3 regions of the Paucibacter sp. KCTC 42545 genome follow, and region 1 is predicted to be linked to each of the others. Evidence: predicted binding sites of a transcription regulator. Region 1 holds the regulator's gene; each other region holds the start of a gene.
The links. The regulator FNR, encoded in region 1, switches genes on or off when oxygen is low (the NO sensors DNR and NnrR bind a similar motif). The targets are predictions, from matches to a motif close to TTGATNNNNATCAA.

Region 2: a site for FNR is predicted at 1,284-1,297, ahead of AT984_RS19310 (TraR/DksA family transcriptional regulator). Genes of this name have one in related genera too.
Region 3: a site for FNR is predicted at 2,635-2,648, ahead of AT984_RS16470 (hemerythrin domain-containing protein). Genes of this name have one in related genera too.

The regions. Positions count from the first base shown of each region.
Region 1 covers NZ_CP013692.1:2,614,864-2,620,057, reverse strand. The annotation lists gene ccoP (cytochrome-c oxidase, cbb3-type subunit III) at 1-373, shown strand, start outside; gene ccoG (cytochrome c oxidase accessory protein CcoG) at 400-1,872, shown strand; gene AT984_RS11365 (hypothetical protein) at 1,924-2,187, shown strand; gene AT984_RS11360 (hypothetical protein) at 2,189-2,536, shown strand; gene fnr (fumarate/nitrate reduction transcriptional regulator Fnr) at 2,668-3,402, opposite strand; gene hemN (oxygen-independent coproporphyrinogen III oxidase) at 3,626-5,059, shown strand; gene AT984_RS11345 (urease accessory protein UreH domain-containing protein) at 5,059-5,194, shown strand, end outside.
Region 2 covers NZ_CP013692.1:4,506,382-4,511,575, reverse strand. The annotation lists gene AT984_RS19320 (amino acid aminotransferase) at 1-102, opposite strand, end outside; gene queA (tRNA preQ1(34) S-adenosylmethionine ribosyltransferase-isomerase QueA) at 138-1,181, opposite strand; gene AT984_RS19310 (TraR/DksA family transcriptional regulator) at 1,349-1,747, shown strand; gene AT984_RS19305 (hypothetical protein) at 1,856-2,236, shown strand; gene AT984_RS19300 (alpha/beta hydrolase) at 2,287-3,162, opposite strand; gene AT984_RS19295 (hypothetical protein) at 3,197-3,790, shown strand; gene recG (ATP-dependent DNA helicase RecG) at 3,839-5,194, shown strand, end outside.
Region 3 covers NZ_CP013692.1:3,825,879-3,831,072, reverse strand. The annotation lists gene AT984_RS16480 (ATP-binding protein) at 1-291, opposite strand, end outside; gene AT984_RS16475 (HD domain-containing phosphohydrolase) at 284-1,789, opposite strand; gene AT984_RS16470 (hemerythrin domain-containing protein) at 1,966-2,574, opposite strand; gene tkt (transketolase) at 2,753-4,804, shown strand; gene AT984_RS16460 (hypothetical protein) at 5,063-5,194, shown strand, end outside.

The DNA.
Region 1 (5,194 bases):
TAACGGCATCATGCCGCCGATGGCCGCTGCTGTGGGTTCCGCTGCCGATGTGCGCAATGTGGCTAACTATGTGCTGAGCCTGTCGGGCAGCGCGCACAATGCCATTGCTGCACAGCTGGGCAAGGAGAAGTTCGGTGCCTGCGCGGCCTGTCACGGTGCAGACGGCAAGGGTAACCAGGCTCTGGGCGCGCCCAACCTGACCGACAAGATCTGGCTGCATGGCTGGGGTGAAGATGCTGTGATCGCCATGATCAACAACGGCAAAAACAACCTGATGCCGGCACAAGCCAGCCGCTTGAGCCCCGAGCAGATCAATGTGCTGGGTGCTTATGTCTGGAGTCTGTCGAACAGCTCGGCCGTTGCGGCCAAGTGATGTAGGGCTGAAAAAAGTAGGTTGAGATGAGTGCAGAGGTGGGCCAGACGGCCACGGGTAAATCTTCGGCAGGCAAGGAGACGGTCATTGAGATCGTCAACCTCTACGAAGCACAAAAGAAGATCTACCCGCGTTCGGTGACGGGCGTGTTCGCTCGTTGGCGCTGGGGTTTGGTCTGGTTCACCCAGTTGCTCTTCTACGGCCTGCCCTGGCTGCAGTGGAATGACCGGCAGGCGGTTCTGTTTGAGCTTGCCAGCCGGCGTTTCTATATCTTTGGCCTGGTGCTTTACCCGCAGGACTTTATCTACCTGACGGGTCTGCTTCTGATCTCGGCCTATGCCCTGTTCCTGTTCACTGCGGTGGCCGGGCGTTTGTGGTGCGGTTATGCCTGCCCGCAAACGGTGTACACCGAGATCTTCATGTGGATCGAGAAGCAGTTCGAGGGTGATCGCCAAGCGCGCATGAAACTCGACGCTTCGCCCTGGAACTTCAACAAGCTGTGGCGCAAGAGTGGCAAGCAACTGACCTGGATCGTGGTCGGCTTGTGGACCGGCTTCAGCTTTGTTGGCTACTTCACCCCCATCAAAGAACTGTGGGCTTCGGCCTTCACCTTGGGCTTTGGCCCATGGGAATGGTTCTGGGTGCTGTTTTACGGTTTTGCCACCTACGGCAACGCAGGCTATATGCGCGAGCAGGTCTGCAAATACATGTGTCCTTATGCGCGCTTTCAAAGCGCCATGTTCGACAAAGACACCCTGATCATCAGCTACGACCAAGAGCGTGGCGAGCCGCGCGGTTCGCGTGGCAAGAAGGTCGATGCCAAGGCCGCCGGCCTGGGTTCGTGCATCGACTGCACCTTGTGTGTACAGGTCTGCCCCACCGGCATTGATATCCGCAAGGGCCTGCAATACGAGTGCATTGGCTGCGCCGCCTGCGTGGACGTCTGCGATCAGGTGATGGACAAGATGAACTACCCGCGCGGGCTGGTTCGTTACGACACCCAGAACGGCCTGGCCCAGCATCTCAGCCCGGCGCAGAAGCTGCGCCGCATGTTCCGCCCTCGCGTCATCATTTACAGCGTGGTGCTGGTGACCTTGAGTACGGCTTTGTTGGCCAGCCTCTTGTTCTTGCGCAGCCCCGTCAAACTGGATGTGGTGCGTGACCGCGGCGTGCTGTCCCGCCTGGTGGAAGACGGCTATATCGAGAACCTCTATCGCCTGCAGATCATGAATGCGACCGAGGGCGCGCAGCAGTTCAGCGTCAGCGTCAAGGGCATGGAAGGCATCGCCTTGGGTAAGCCAGTGAGCTTGGTCTTGGCGCCGGCCGAAGCGCGTTGGGTGTCGGTGGCGGTGCGTATTCCGCCGGAGTCGGCGGCGCAGGCCGGTGTCGGCGCGCATGCCATCTCGTTTGCCTTGATGGGACAGGCGGTTGACAAAGCAGGTGTGGCCAGCGGCAAGATCGAGATCAAGGAAAAATCGACCTTTGTCGTGCCGCGCTAAGCGCGAACGAATTTTTGAATAAGAAGTCCTTGCAAAGCAGGAGTTGACGCAATGAGTCAAGAAAACAAGAGCAAGACCGAGTCTTCTAGCCCCTGGTGGCGTGAGAAGTTCATGTGGCTGGTGTGGGGTGGACCGGGTCTGGTGGTGCTTGCCAGCTTTGTGACCCTGTACCTGGCCCTGCATTTCCCCGAGACGGTGCTGGACGAGTCCAAGGTGCAGACCACGTATGTGGGCAAGGCTTCCAAGGAAGCCGCTCCGGCCTCCTTGGCACCGGCCATGAAGGGCCGCAATCACGCTGCCACTGGTACGCAATAAGATGAATACCGAGCCCCGCAATCGTGTTGAGTCGGATGACGCCACCTTTGCGGTGGATCTGCCGCCACCTACGTCCAGGTTGGCACGCTGGGCGATGGCCATTGCCTGGCCGGCCTTTGTGATGGCAGGGGTGACCGAGGGTTTGGTGTTTTCGGTGGTTGACCCCAGCGATCTGACCTGGTTCGGCGGCGAGCGTATGGAACTCTCCCGCCAGGCCGTTTACACGCTCAGCTTTCTGATTTTTTGGAGCGTCATCAGCTTGGCATCCAGCATCAGCCTGATGCTGGCCACCTTGCCGGAGACGCCTGATGCACCTCAAGCCATTCACCCGCGGCGATGGCCGCAGTAGGTCGAAGTAGGCCGCTCGCTCGGGCGGCGCTCAATGCTGAATGCCTGAATGAAAGAAAGAAGGGCTGAGTACCACTCAGCCCTTCTTTTATTGTGCCGCTGGCGCGGCTCAGCAGCCGCTAAGCCTAGGGCTTAGCAGGCGCCGTTGTTCACCAGCTTTTGCAGGCCCGCTTGGTCAAGGATGCGCAAGTGGCGTTGCTTCACTTCCAGCAGGCCCTCTTCCTGGAATTTTGAGAAGGTGCGGCTGACCGTCTCCAACTTCAGGCCCAAATAGCTGCCGATTTCTTCGCGCGTCATGCGCAGCACCAAGGCAGCGGCGGAGAAGCCGCGCGCCTGCAGGCGCTGGGTCAGGTTTAGCAAGAAGGCTGCCAGGCGTTCCTCCGCCCGCATGCTGCCCAGCAAGAGCATCACGCCGTGGTCGCGCACGATTTCCCGGCTCATGATCTTGTGGAACTGGCGCTGCAAATCGGTGAACTCGCGCGACAGCTCTTCCAGTTGCTCAAAGGGAATTACGCAGACCTGGGAATCTTCGAGCGCCACGGCGTCGCAGCTGTGGCGGTCGGTGCTGATGCCGTCCAGGCCCAGCAATTCGCCCGCCATTTGAAAGCCAGTGACTTGGTCGCGGCCATCTTCCGACGAGACACAGGTTTTGAAAAAGCCGGTGCGCACCGCGTAAAGCGACTGGAACGGATCGCCGCTACGGAACAAGGTGTCGCCGCGCGACACTTGGCGGCGGGTGGCAACCAGCTCGTCCAGCTGCTCGAGGTCACCCGACGACAAGCCCACGGGTAGGCAAAGCTCGCGCAAATTGCAGCTGGAGCAGGCGACCTTGAGCGGTTCAATCTTGATAGGTACGGTGACGTTCATAGAGTGCATTATGGATGACGCATATCGCAGTGGGCAGGCGCCGTTGTCGGCATCTGTTCGGGGCAAGGCGGCGATTCGAACGTCTGATCGCCGCTTATCGGCTTCGCCAAACATGATTTAGCTCAAGCCCAATGCGCAATACATGCGATTGTTAGGGCAAAGAATGAGGCCAAACTTGATCTCGGTCAATCGCTTGTGTGGCGGGCTTGGCAATATGCGAGCCATGGTTTCTATCACCCAGCCCCAAGCCCTGTCAGGCAAAGACTCCGCCGTGAGCATCATCAACGAAGACCTGTTGCGTCGTTTCGATGTGTCCGGGCCACGCTACACCTCGTACCCGACCGCGGATCGCTTTGTTGAGGCCTTCACCGCCGAGAACTACGCGCAGGCTTTGGTGCAAAGGGCCACCGGCTCGCAGATTGGCGGCGCTGCGCCCTTGTCGATCTATGTGCACATCCCCTTCTGTGAATCGGTGTGCTACTACTGCGCCTGCAACAAGGTCATTACCAAGCATCACGACAAAGCCGCGGAGTACTTGCAAGCTTTGATCACCGAGATGGACTTGACGCTGGTCCATCTGGGTCGCGGCGCCGGGGTGTCTCAGCTGCATCTGGGTGGCGGTTCGCCGACCTTCTTCAGCGATGAAGAGTTGACGGGCTTGGTGCAGGCCTTGCGTGAGCGCTTCCGCATCGTTGCCGGAGCCGAGATGGCCATCGAGGTGGATCCGCGCACGGTCAATGTGGACCGCCTCAAGCATCTGCGCAGCCTGGGCTTCAACCGCCTGAGTTTCGGCGTGCAGGATTTTGATCCGCATGTTCAAAAGGCGGTGCATCGCCAGCAGAGCTTTGCTAGCGTCGAGGCCTTGATGACGGCGGCGCGCGAGCTGGGTTTTGAGTCCACCAATGTGGATCTGATCTACGGTCTGCCGCTGCAAACCCCCGAGTCCTTTGCTCGCACCATCGAGCAAGTGGGTGCCTTGAAGCCGGATCGCATCGCGCTTTACGGCTACGCTCATTTGCCGCAGCGCTTCAAACCGCAACGCCGTATCGACGAAGCCCAACTGCCGCCGGGTGCCGCCAAGGTGGCGATGTTGCACGGCGCGATTGAAGGCTTCATGACGCATGGCTATAGCTATATCGGCATGGACCATTTCGCCTTGGCCAATGACTCCTTGGCCGTAGCCAAGCGCCAGGGCCGCCTGCATCGCAATTTCCAGGGCTACAGCACCCAGCCGGACTGTGACCTGATTGCTTTGGGTGTGTCGGCGATCGGCCGCGTTGGCGCCAACTACAGCCAGAACGTCAAGACGCTGGAGGCCTATTACGACACCTTGCGTCAAGGCCAGCTGCCCATCGAGCGTGGCTTGGCCCTGACCCGCGACGACATCGTTCGCCGCGCCGTCATCATGGCTTTGATGTGCCAGGGGCGGCTGGAGTTTGAGTCCATCGCCTTGGCGCACCTCGTGGATGTGGCCGAGTATTTCAAGCCCGAGCTGGAGCGCATGCGTGAGCTGGCGGAGCAGGGCTTGGTGACGGTGGACGCCGACGCCATTCAAGTGACGCCGCTGGGTTGGTTCTTTGTGCGCGCTGTGGCCATGGTGTTTGATCGTTACCTGCAAGCCGATCGCAGCCGCGCGAAGTTCTCTAAAATCATCTGATGCTTGATGTCGCCCTTGCCGGCTCGGCCCTGTTGATGGGCTTGGCCGGCGTTCCCCATTGTCTGGCCATGTGTGGCGCGACCTGCGCTGCGGCCGGGGGGCGTGCACCCGTGAGCTTTCAGCTCGGGCGCTTGG
Region 2 (5,194 bases), 1.9 Mb from region 1:
GCCGATGGACAGATTGATCTTGCCCTGGCGAGGATCTTTCTGAAACGCCTCGTTGAGGCTCAGGATCGGGTCACCGGCATAAGGTTCGACGTGATGAAACATGGCTTGGTCTCCAAAACGAAATTTGCGTTTGATTATCAGCCAGCGCGCTGCAGCAGCATGGCGTCGCCATAGCTGAAGAAGCGGTACTGATGGGCAATGGCATGGCGGTACAGCGCCATGATGGGCTCATAGCCGGCAAAAGCACTGACCAACATCATCAAAGTGCTCTTGGGCAGGTGGAAGTTGGTGACCAGGGTATCGACCACGCGGAACTGGAAGCCGGGAGTGATGAAGATGGCGGTTTCACGCGCGCCGGCTTGCAACTCACCGCCCTGGGCCGCGGACTCCAGCGCGCGCAAGGTGGTTGTGCCCACCGCCACCACGCGGCCACCGCGGGCCTTGCAGGCGGCGATGGCAGCCACTGTCTCGGCGCTGACCTCGAACCATTCGCTGTGCATTTTGTGGTCGCTGAGCTGCTCCACCCGCACAGGCTGGAAGGTGCCCGCGCCCACATGCAAGGTTACATGCGCCGTGCCCACACCGCGCTCGGCCAAGCGGGCCAGCAAGGCCTCGTCGAAATGCAGGGCGGCGGTGGGTGCGGCCACCGCGCCGGGCTCTTTGGCGAACACGGTTTGATAGCGCCGCACATCGTCGGCCTCATCGGCATGTTCGATATAGGGCGGCAGCGGCACATGGCCGTGTTGCTCCAGCAGCGCGAAGGGGTCGCTGGGGAAGCGCAGATGGAACATGCCGTTATCGGGCCCGCAGCGGCCCAGCACTTCGGCGTCAAAGGCTTCGTTGAAGCGCACCCAGCTGCCCGGTTTGGGCGACTTGCTGGCGCGCAGATGGGCCCAGACTTCATTCGTGCCGGCAATCACCCGCTCGATCAGGCCTTCGACGCTGCCACCGGTGGCTTTTTGGCCATAAATCCTGGCCTTGATGACGCGGGTGTTGTTGAACACCAGCAGGTCGCCGGGGGCGAGCAAGTCGGGCAGTTCCCGAAAGATGCGATCCACCGCAGTGGCATGACGGCCATCCAGCAAGCGCGAGGCGCTGCGTTCGGCGGCGGGGTGTTGGGCGATCAGCTCCGGAGGGAGTTCGAAGTCGAAATCACTGACGCTGTGTTGACGAGCAGACATTGTGTGTTGAGGGCCGGACGGACCCGTACCAAGCAAAGAAAGAGCGCGGATTTTCCCATGCCGCACGCCAGGCACCGGCAAGCACTGGGCGAGCAGCAAAAGTTGACGCCGATCAAGGTAGCTTCCCGCCCCCGGTGCGAGCATGAGTTCCAAGGAGATCACAGCTTATGAGCAAACACCATCTCACCTCGGGGCAACAAGCCCTGCTGGAAGCCGCCCTGAAACTGCGCCAGCAATCCCTGGAGCAGGAGTTGAGCAACCAACTCGGCACGCAGGGCCGCGTGGAACATGCCCGCGAAGAATTGCTGCAAGTCGTTGACGGCGAGCAAGCCCACCAAGCCGACCGCGAGGTCGATCTGGCCCGCAGCGACCAGGCCCTCGAATCCCTGCGCCAGGTCAACGAGGCCCTGCAGCGGGTGCACGACCCCGAATTCGGCCTGTGCGGCGACTGCGGCGCCGCCATCGCCTTTGACCGCCTCAAGCTCAACCCGGCCGTGCTGCGCTGCATCGACTGCCAATCCAAGCAAGAGCAAAGCCACGGCATGGCGCGCTCGCACAGCTTGTGAGTTTGAAGCGCCAGCTACTTGAGCGCTGGCGCGGCAACAGCCGGCCAGGTCATCAGCCCTTCTTTCAACGCTTTACCTATCACTTCAACCCATAAAGGCATTCGCGCTATGAGCACTTTTCACGCCGTCGTTTGGCTCGATCACCAACAAGCCAAGGTCTTGCAGTTCGACACCGAGCATGTGCAGGCCGAGAAGATCAAGGCCCATTCCCACCACACCAAGCAGCGCGGCAGCGCGGTGCGCACCGAGCATGAATTCTTCGGTGAAGTGGTGGATGCACTGAACGGCATCACCGAAGTCTTGGTGGTCGGTTCCAGCACCGCCCAGGCCGACTTCAAGCACTATGTTGAAAAGCACCGCCCGCAAGCCGGCAAGGCCATCGTGGCCTATGAAACCGTGGATCACCCGACCGAGAACCAATTGCTGGCTTTTGCCCGCCAGTACTTCCTGAAGTACGACCGCATGGCCGGCGTGCCCACCCCGACCTGAGCACCGTGCACTGAGGCGGCACTTGCCGCTTCGCCCTCACTCAGCTAGGTTCAGGGCGAAGTCAGCCCACTCATGGCACTGCGCATGGCTTCCCGGTAAATGCCGGGGGCCTCGCGGTGCAATCCGCTGTGTGAGCCGCCGGCAATCTCCACCCAGCGCACCGGCGCCTTCCCCGCGGCTTCGGCCGTGTTGCGCAAGCGCCGGCCCAATTGCACAGGCACGGTCTTGTCGGCGCTGCCGTGCAGCATCCAGATGGGCGCGTCGATCTTGCCGATTCGCCCCGCCGAATTGAAGTCCAGTGTGGTGATGGCGGCGGCGACTTCGCCGATATTGCCGACCTCGCGCGCCACATCGGGCAGGCTGGTGAAGGTGGATTCCAGAATCAAGGCGCCGTAGTCCTGACCGTGGTGCAAACCGCTGGCCAGACGCACCGCTGCCGCGCCACCCATGGAGTGGCCAAAGATCACCCGTTTACGCGGGTCGGGCTGGCGGCGCTGCAACTCGGCAAACGCCTGGGCCGCGTCGGCCGCAATCGTCGCTTCCGAGGGAATGATGGCCGCGCTATCGCCCCAGCCGCGATAGTCCACCGCCAGGATCGCAAAGCCGGCCGCCCGCAGGGCTTCGATCTTGGGCAGGTTCTCATAGAGGTTGCGCAGGGTGCCGTGCAGATAGAGCAGCGTCGGCGCCTCCGGCTTGCCCACTTGCGGCAACCACCACAGCGCCAGCATCTGCTGCGGATCGCTGGCCGCTGGAACTAACCAACGCTGGTCGCCCGGGCGCAAGCCAGCGCCGTCTTCAGCAAAGGCCGCCGGCCGGCCCGGCGAGGGGCGCAGGGCCAATTCGCGTTGCTTGGCGTCCCACCAGGCGCAGCCGCTCAGCGCGGACACCGCCATGGCCAGGGTCAGGCCGCGTGCAAGCCCTGTCACAGGCCTTGCGATTCCCGCCGCCATAATGCGCGCCATGAAATTGCCTTTGTCGTCCATATCTATGCGGGTGTCCTCAACATCAAATATTCCCCGAGTCGCCGCAGCGGCCTTGTGCGCCGTTTTGGCGCTGGGCTCGGGAATGGCGGCTCACGCCGCTGATGATGCCAGCGATTCCAGCGCCAGCGGCTACAGCTTTGGCGGCCGCTTCACTGGCCCCTCGCATTGGCGCTTCGCGGGCTCGCCCTACACCTTGCATTTCCACCCTAGCCCCGAGCATCGCCATGTTTGGGCCGTGGGCGTCGAGAAGCAATGGGACGCCACCGACTGGCTGGCCGGTGCCTCCTACTTCAGCAATTCCTTCGGTCAGGACAGCGCCTACGTCTACGTCGGCAAGCGCTATCCCGGCCTGTGGGGCTGGACCTCGAACGAGTACTTCGCCCAGTGGTCGGCCGGCGTGCTGTGGGGTTACCGCGGCGAATACAAGAACAAAGTGCCCTTCAACTACCGCGGCATCTCGCCCGGCTTGTTGTTCTCGCTGGGCTGGCAGTTCACACCCAAGGACGCGCTGACCGTGCACGCCCTAGGTGACGCCGGCCTGATGCTGCAATATTCGCGCGAGTTCCGCTGACGCCTAAGCTTGAGCGCTAAGGGCTCAGCACACGGCAGAATGGCGCCGATGTCAGAAGCCGCCAGCACCAGCAAAGCCAGCTCCACGCCCAAATCTGCGCCGCAGAAGGCGATGGAGAAATTGGGCCTGCTGCGCGATATCGACCTGGCCCTGCACCTACCGCTGCGCTACGAGGACGAAACCCGCGTCACCCCGATTGCCGAGGCCTTCGAGGGCGACAACGTGCAATGCGAGGGCGAGGTGAGCGAATGCCGCATCGACCTGCGCGGCCGCCGCGTCTTGCTGGTGCGCATCGAGGACGACAGCGGCCAGCAACTGCTGCTGCGCTTCATCCACTTCTATCCCTCGCATCAAAAGACGCTGGCTGTTGGCAACCGCGTGCGGGTGCGGGGCGAAGTGCGCCACGGCTTTTTCGGCCGCGAGATGGTGCACCCACAGTTCAAGGCCGTGCAGGCCGACACGCCGCTGGCCGCCGCGCTCACCCCCGTCTACCCGGCAAGCGCCAGCCTGCCGCAAGCCTATTTGCGCAAGGCCGTGGCGGCCGGTTTGCAGCGCGCCGATCTGCGTGAGTTGCTGCCCGCCGGCGTGGTACCGGCCAAGCTGCCGACGCTGCGCGAGGCGCTGAACTTCCTGCATCACCCGACGCCGCAAACCCCGCTGGCCACGCTGGAAGACCACAGCCACCCGGCCTGGCAGCGCCTGAAGTTCGAAGAATTGCTGGCCCAGCAGCTCAGCCAGATGCAGGCCCAGCGCGAGCGCGCCCTGCTGCACGCCCCGGCCCTGCGCGCCAAGCCCGGCGGCTTGGTGGAGCAGCTGCTGGCCGCCCTGCCCTTCGGCCTGACCGGCGCGCAGCAACGCGTCAGCGAAGAAATTGCACAAGACCTGGCCCTGCCCCAGCCCATGCACCGCCTCTTGCAGGGCGATGTGGGCTCCGGCAAGACCGTGGTGGCCGCACTGGCGGCGGCCGTGGCCATCGACGCCGGCTGGCAATGCGCGCTGATGGCGCCGACCGAAATCCTGGCCGAGCAGCATTTCAAAAAGCTGCTGGGCTGGCTGGAGCCGCTGGGCCTCAAAGTGGCCTGGCTGACCGGCAGCGTCAAGGGCAAGGCGCGGCAGAAAATGCTGGACGCCGCCGCCGACGGCTCGGCCCAGTTGGTCATCGGCACCCATGCGGTGATCGAAGACAAGGTCAAGTTCGCCAAGCTGGGCTTGGCCATCATCGACGAACAGCACCGCTTCGGCGTGGCGCAGCGCTTGGCGCTGCGCAAGAAACTGGCCTCAATGGATTTAGAGCCGCATCTGCTGATGATGAGCGCCACGCCCATCCCGCGCACCCTGGCCATGACTTATTTCGCCGACCTGGCGGTCAGCACGATTGACGAGTTGCCGCCCGGCCGCAGCCCC
Region 3 (5,194 bases), 1.2 Mb from region 1:
CTCGCTCAGGCAGCGTTCGCCATAGGCTTTCAAGGGTGCGATGAAGTCCTGCGTTGCCCAGGCGTAATGCGGCATGGCTTGCAAGTCCGCCAGGCCGTAGCCCAGCAGGCGCTGCATGGCCGAGTTGGCAAACAAAATCGACTGTCCGCCATGCACCAGCACGGGCGCGCTGACGGCCTCCAGAGTGGTGGTCAGTAAATCGTCCAGTACCGACTCGAACTCGACGCTGGCGGGCCGCTGCTGCGGGCTAGGGCGCGGCGGGCTGCTGCTGGTGCTGTGGAATTCAAGCATGTTGCACCTTCTGGCTGGCGGCTGGGGCTGGCGCGGCGGTGCCTGGCTTGGCCTTTGCTGCCCCTGCCGCTGCGGCTTGCTTGACGAAGAAGCTCAGGTTCAGGCCGTCGCGCGCTTCCAGTTCGCGCACCTGCTTGATCACCGGCACGGAGAAGCTGAAGCCTACCGGCAGCAGCACGCTGCCATGCGGGCTGAGCAAGGGGCGGGACAGTTTCATGCCGGGGCGCAAGCCTTCGGAATTCACCTCGGTGTCGGCATCGGCTTCCTGCGCCATCTCCAGCAGCACCGCGTCGAAGGCCTTCAACACCTCGGGGTCGTAGCGGGCCGGCGCGCCTTCGCGGATGGCGGCCACGGCCTCGACCGTGGAGAACTCCTTTTCGGCCAGCTTGCCGCTGATGAGCGACTCGTAGGTGCTGGCGATATTGATGATTTGCGAACCCAGCGGCACCTCATAACCCGTCAAACCATCGGGGTAGCCATTGCCGTCAATGCGCTCTTGTTGCGAGCGAATGATGACGGCGGTTTGGCGCAGCCGCCCCAGCGGTGTCAGTGCCGCTTGCGCCATGATGGGGTGTTGCTTGTAGGCGCTGAACTCCTGGCCATCCATCAGGGACACCGTCTTGTTGAGCAAGTTGTCAGGCAGGCCGATCTTGCCCACCTCATGCAGCAGGCCGGCGTTGTAGATGTCCAGCGCTTCTTTCTCGTCCAGCGCCATATGTTCGGCAATGCGCCGGGCCAAGGTGGCCACCCGGTGGCCGTGGCCGGCCACGCTGCCGTCACGCAATTCCAGCAAGCCCGCGAACACGCTGATGGACAGGGCGAAGTTCTCCTCCAGCTGCACATTGAGTTGCTCCAGCCTTTGGTTGCTGGCCGCGATTTCTTGCAGATTGGCTTCGAGCTTGTTGTTGGCTTGTGCCAACTCGTTGGTGCGCTCGCTGACGCGGCGCTCCAGCTCGCCGTTGACATTGCTGAGGCTGTCATTGGCCTGCTGCAGCTGGCTGTTGGCGTCTTGCAGCTGTGTATTGGCCTGCGCGAGTTGTTGGTTGAGGTCTTGCAGTTCCTGGGTCTGGGCTTGGTTCAGCTGCGCTAAGCGCTGGTTCTCGCGCTCCAGCTGCTGGCGCCGCAGGCCGTCTTGCACCGCCAGCACAATCTCCTGATCGTCCCAGGGCTTGCTGATGTAGCGGTTGATCTCGCCACGGTTGATCGCGCCAATGGTGGAGGTGATGTCTGCATAGCCGGTCAGCAAGATGCGCACGACCTCGGGCCAGCCTTGCCGCACCTGTTCAAGGAATTGCACGCCGTCCATCTCCGGCATGCGCATGTCGGAAACCACCAGATCCACATGCTGGGCTTGCAGCAGGGCCAGGCCAGCCGCGCCGCCTTCGGCCAACAGCACCTGGTAGCCCAGGGGCCGGAACAAGCGCCGCAGGGCACTGAGGATGGAAGGCTCGTCATCGACAAACAAGATGACGGCCGGTTCAACAGTTTGGTCGCTCATGAGCGCCCTCCTTGCTGCAGCGGATGTTTACCTCGACAAGGTAGCTAGAGTTCCGCCGCGCTTGAAGGGTATGCCTTTGCGTCCGTTCATGGTGCGCCGGCCGCATTCCCTGCCGTGAACAATGGCACGGCAGGCCCTGGCTTGTGGGGACGGGCGCTGGCGCGGGCGCCCGTCCGTCAGGCCAGGCTAGGCCCCAGGCCTAGCGGTGCGGGCAGGGCGGCCAGCACCTTTTGGAATAGCAGCACATAGTCTTCCGGTGGCGCATGGCCGGACAGCGGGTCTTGGTTGGCGGCGAAGGCATCGTCAAGCTCGGCCCAGTCGGCGTTGTTGAGCACCTTCAGGGCCAGCGGCAGGATCTCGCGCTCTTCGATCTCCATATGCTGCAAATAGCATTTGACGTAGTGCTGGGCCTTTTCCTCGAAGGCGGCGCGGCGCGCTTCGCCCATCATCTCGTAGGCCAGCAGGGCGTGTTCCAGCTCGCGGATGGCGTGCTCGCCGCGGCGGTGGTCTTCATCGAGCTTGTCCAGTACGCCGCGAATTTCCGGCGCGCGGGCGCGCAGCTTGGGGAAGAGCAGCAGGCTTTCCTTGGGGTGGTGCAGGCGCTCGGGGAATTCGTCGACGTAGAACAACATGGCCCGCAGGGCGCCAAAGTCTGGCAGCACACCGCGCCGGCGCTGCTCGGCCAGCAGCAGCGGGATGGTGCGCAGCATCGCGGCCAGCGCGCCGTGCTCGTCTTGAATGACTTTGAGGGTCAGCGGCGTGGCGCGGCTCGAACTCTGGTTCATGACATGTCTCCATCGGCTGTTTTTGTCTGCCAAAGGGTGCCAGAACATGGCCGGCCAGCCTTGTTTTAAGTCAATACTTGGCAGGCTGTCAGCGCGCGAAGTTGCGGGCGCTGGCGGCAAAGTCGCGTCTGCCACGTAAAATCACGGGTTACCCCCTAACTCCTCACCTGCGAAGCTCATGGCTAATACCGCTGCAAGCAACACCACCCTGATGGCCAACGCCATCCGCGCACTGGCCATGGACGCCGTGCAGCAAGCCAATTCCGGCCATCCCGGCGCGCCCATGGGCATGGCCGATATCGCCGTGGCCCTGTGGAGCCGCCATCTGCGCCACAACCCGACGAACCCCCAGTGGGCCGACCGCGACCGCTTTGTGCTGTCCAACGGCCACGGCTCCATGCTGATCTACGCGCTGCTGCATCTGACGGGCTATGACCTGCCGATCGGTGAGCTGAAGAACTTCCGCCAGCTGCACAGCAAGACTCCGGGCCACCCCGAAGTGGGCATCACCCCCGGCGTTGAGACCACCACCGGCCCGCTGGGCCAAGGCATCACCAATGCCGTGGGTCTGGCCCTGGCCGAGAAGATGCTGGCCAAGGAATTCAATATCGACGCGCACAAGATCGTCGATCACCACACCTATGTCTTCCTGGGTGACGGTTGCCTGATGGAAGGCATCAGCCACGAAGCCGCTTCGCTGGCCGGCGCCTGGAAGCTGAACAAGCTGATCGCCATCTACGACGACAACGGTATCTCCATCGATGGCCAAGTCGCCCCATGGTTTGCCGACAACACCGCCCAGCGTTTCGAGGCCTATGGCTGGAACGTCGTCGGCCCGGTGGACGGACATGACGTCGACGCTGTTGACGCCGCCATTGCCAAGGCCAAGCTGAGCACCGACAAGCCGACCCTGGTGATCGCCAAGACGCATATCGGCAAGGGCTCGCCCAACCGCGCCAACACCGCCAAGGCACACGGCGAGCCGCTGGGTGCTGAAGAAATCAAGCTGACTCGCGAGTCCATCGGCTGGGCGCATGAGCCCTTCGTGATCCCGCAAGCGGTCTATGCCGACTGGGACGCCAAGGCCGCCGGCGCCAGCCAGGAAGCCGCCTGGGACGAGCGTTTTGAAGCCTACGCCACCGCTCACCCCGAGCTGGCCGCCGAGTTCCTGCGCCGCATGGCCGGCGTGCTGCCTGCCGACTTCGCGCAAACCGCTGTGGACGCCGTCGTGGCCGCCCACACCAAGGGCGAAACCGTGGCCAGCCGCAAGGCCAGCCAGATCGCGCTGGAAGCTTTCACCGCCGCAGTGCCTGAGCTGCTGGGCGGCTCGGCCGACCTGACCGGCTCCAACCTGACCAACACCAAGTCGACCCCGGCCTTCCGCGTGGAAGCCGACGGTTCGTCCAACGGCGGCCGCCACATCAACTACGGCGTGCGTGAGTTCGGCATGGCCGCCATCATGAACGGCGTGGCCCTGCACGGTGGCTACATCCCCTACGGTGGCACCTTCCTGACCTTCAGCGACTACAGCCGCAACGCCATCCGCATGGCCGCGCTGATGAAGCAGCGCGTCATCCATGTGTTCACGCACGACTCCATCGGCCTGGGCGAAGACGGCCCGACCCACCAGTCCATCGAACATGTCGCTTCGCTGCGCCTGATCCCTGGCCTGGACGTGTGGCGCCCCGCTGACACGACTGAAACCGCTGTGGCCTGGACCATGGCCATCGCCAGCGCCACCCGCCCCAGCGTGCTGGCCCTGAGCCGCCAAAACCTGCCTTACGCGCCCAAGACGGCCGTGGAAGACATCAGCAAGGGCGGCTATGTGCTGAGCGAGCCGGCTGACGCTGGCCTGAAGAAGAAGGCCCGCGGCGTCATCATCGCCACCGGCTCCGAAGTGCAGCTGGCCCTGCACGCCCAAGCCAGCCTGGCTGCGCAAGGCATCCCGGTGCGCGTGGTCTCCATGCCTTGCACCAGCGTGTTCGATCGCCAAGACGCCAAGTACAAGCAAAGCGTGCTGCCGGCCGGTCTGCCGCGCGTCGCCGTTGAAATGGGCGTGACGGACGGCTGGTGGAAGTACGGCTGCGCCGCCGTGGTCGGCATCGACAGCTACGGCGAGTCGGCACCCGCACCGGTGCTGTTCAAGCACTTCGGCTTCACCACCGAAAACGTGGTCGACACCGTCAAGGTCGCGCTGGGCGTCGCCAAGCTCAAGGGCGGCAAGCGCTGAGTCTGCGCACAAACGCCGGAAGGCGTTTGTGGCTGAGTATGTGAATCCAGCGGTAGCCGCTTAAGGCGGCTGCCAAGAAGGATCCCGAGAGGGGCAAGGCTTTTGACGAGCCTTGCCCTTTTTTCATGTCTGTTTCATCTTGAAGCGGGTCATATCAACAATTTTCCTAGCCTGCCGGCCAGTGATACTTGCGGCCGAAATCAAGAGGCTGTGCGCGCCATGGCAGCCCAAATTCAAACAAGCAGGGAGGGATTGACGATGATGACAAGCGTGAGCGTGCGAGCCTGGTTCTTTGCGGGCTTGCTGGCCTGTTTGGGCACCGCGCCGCTGCATGCGCAGACCGTGCTGCCCGACGAGCAGGCGCGTGAATGGATGCAATGTCTCAGCAGG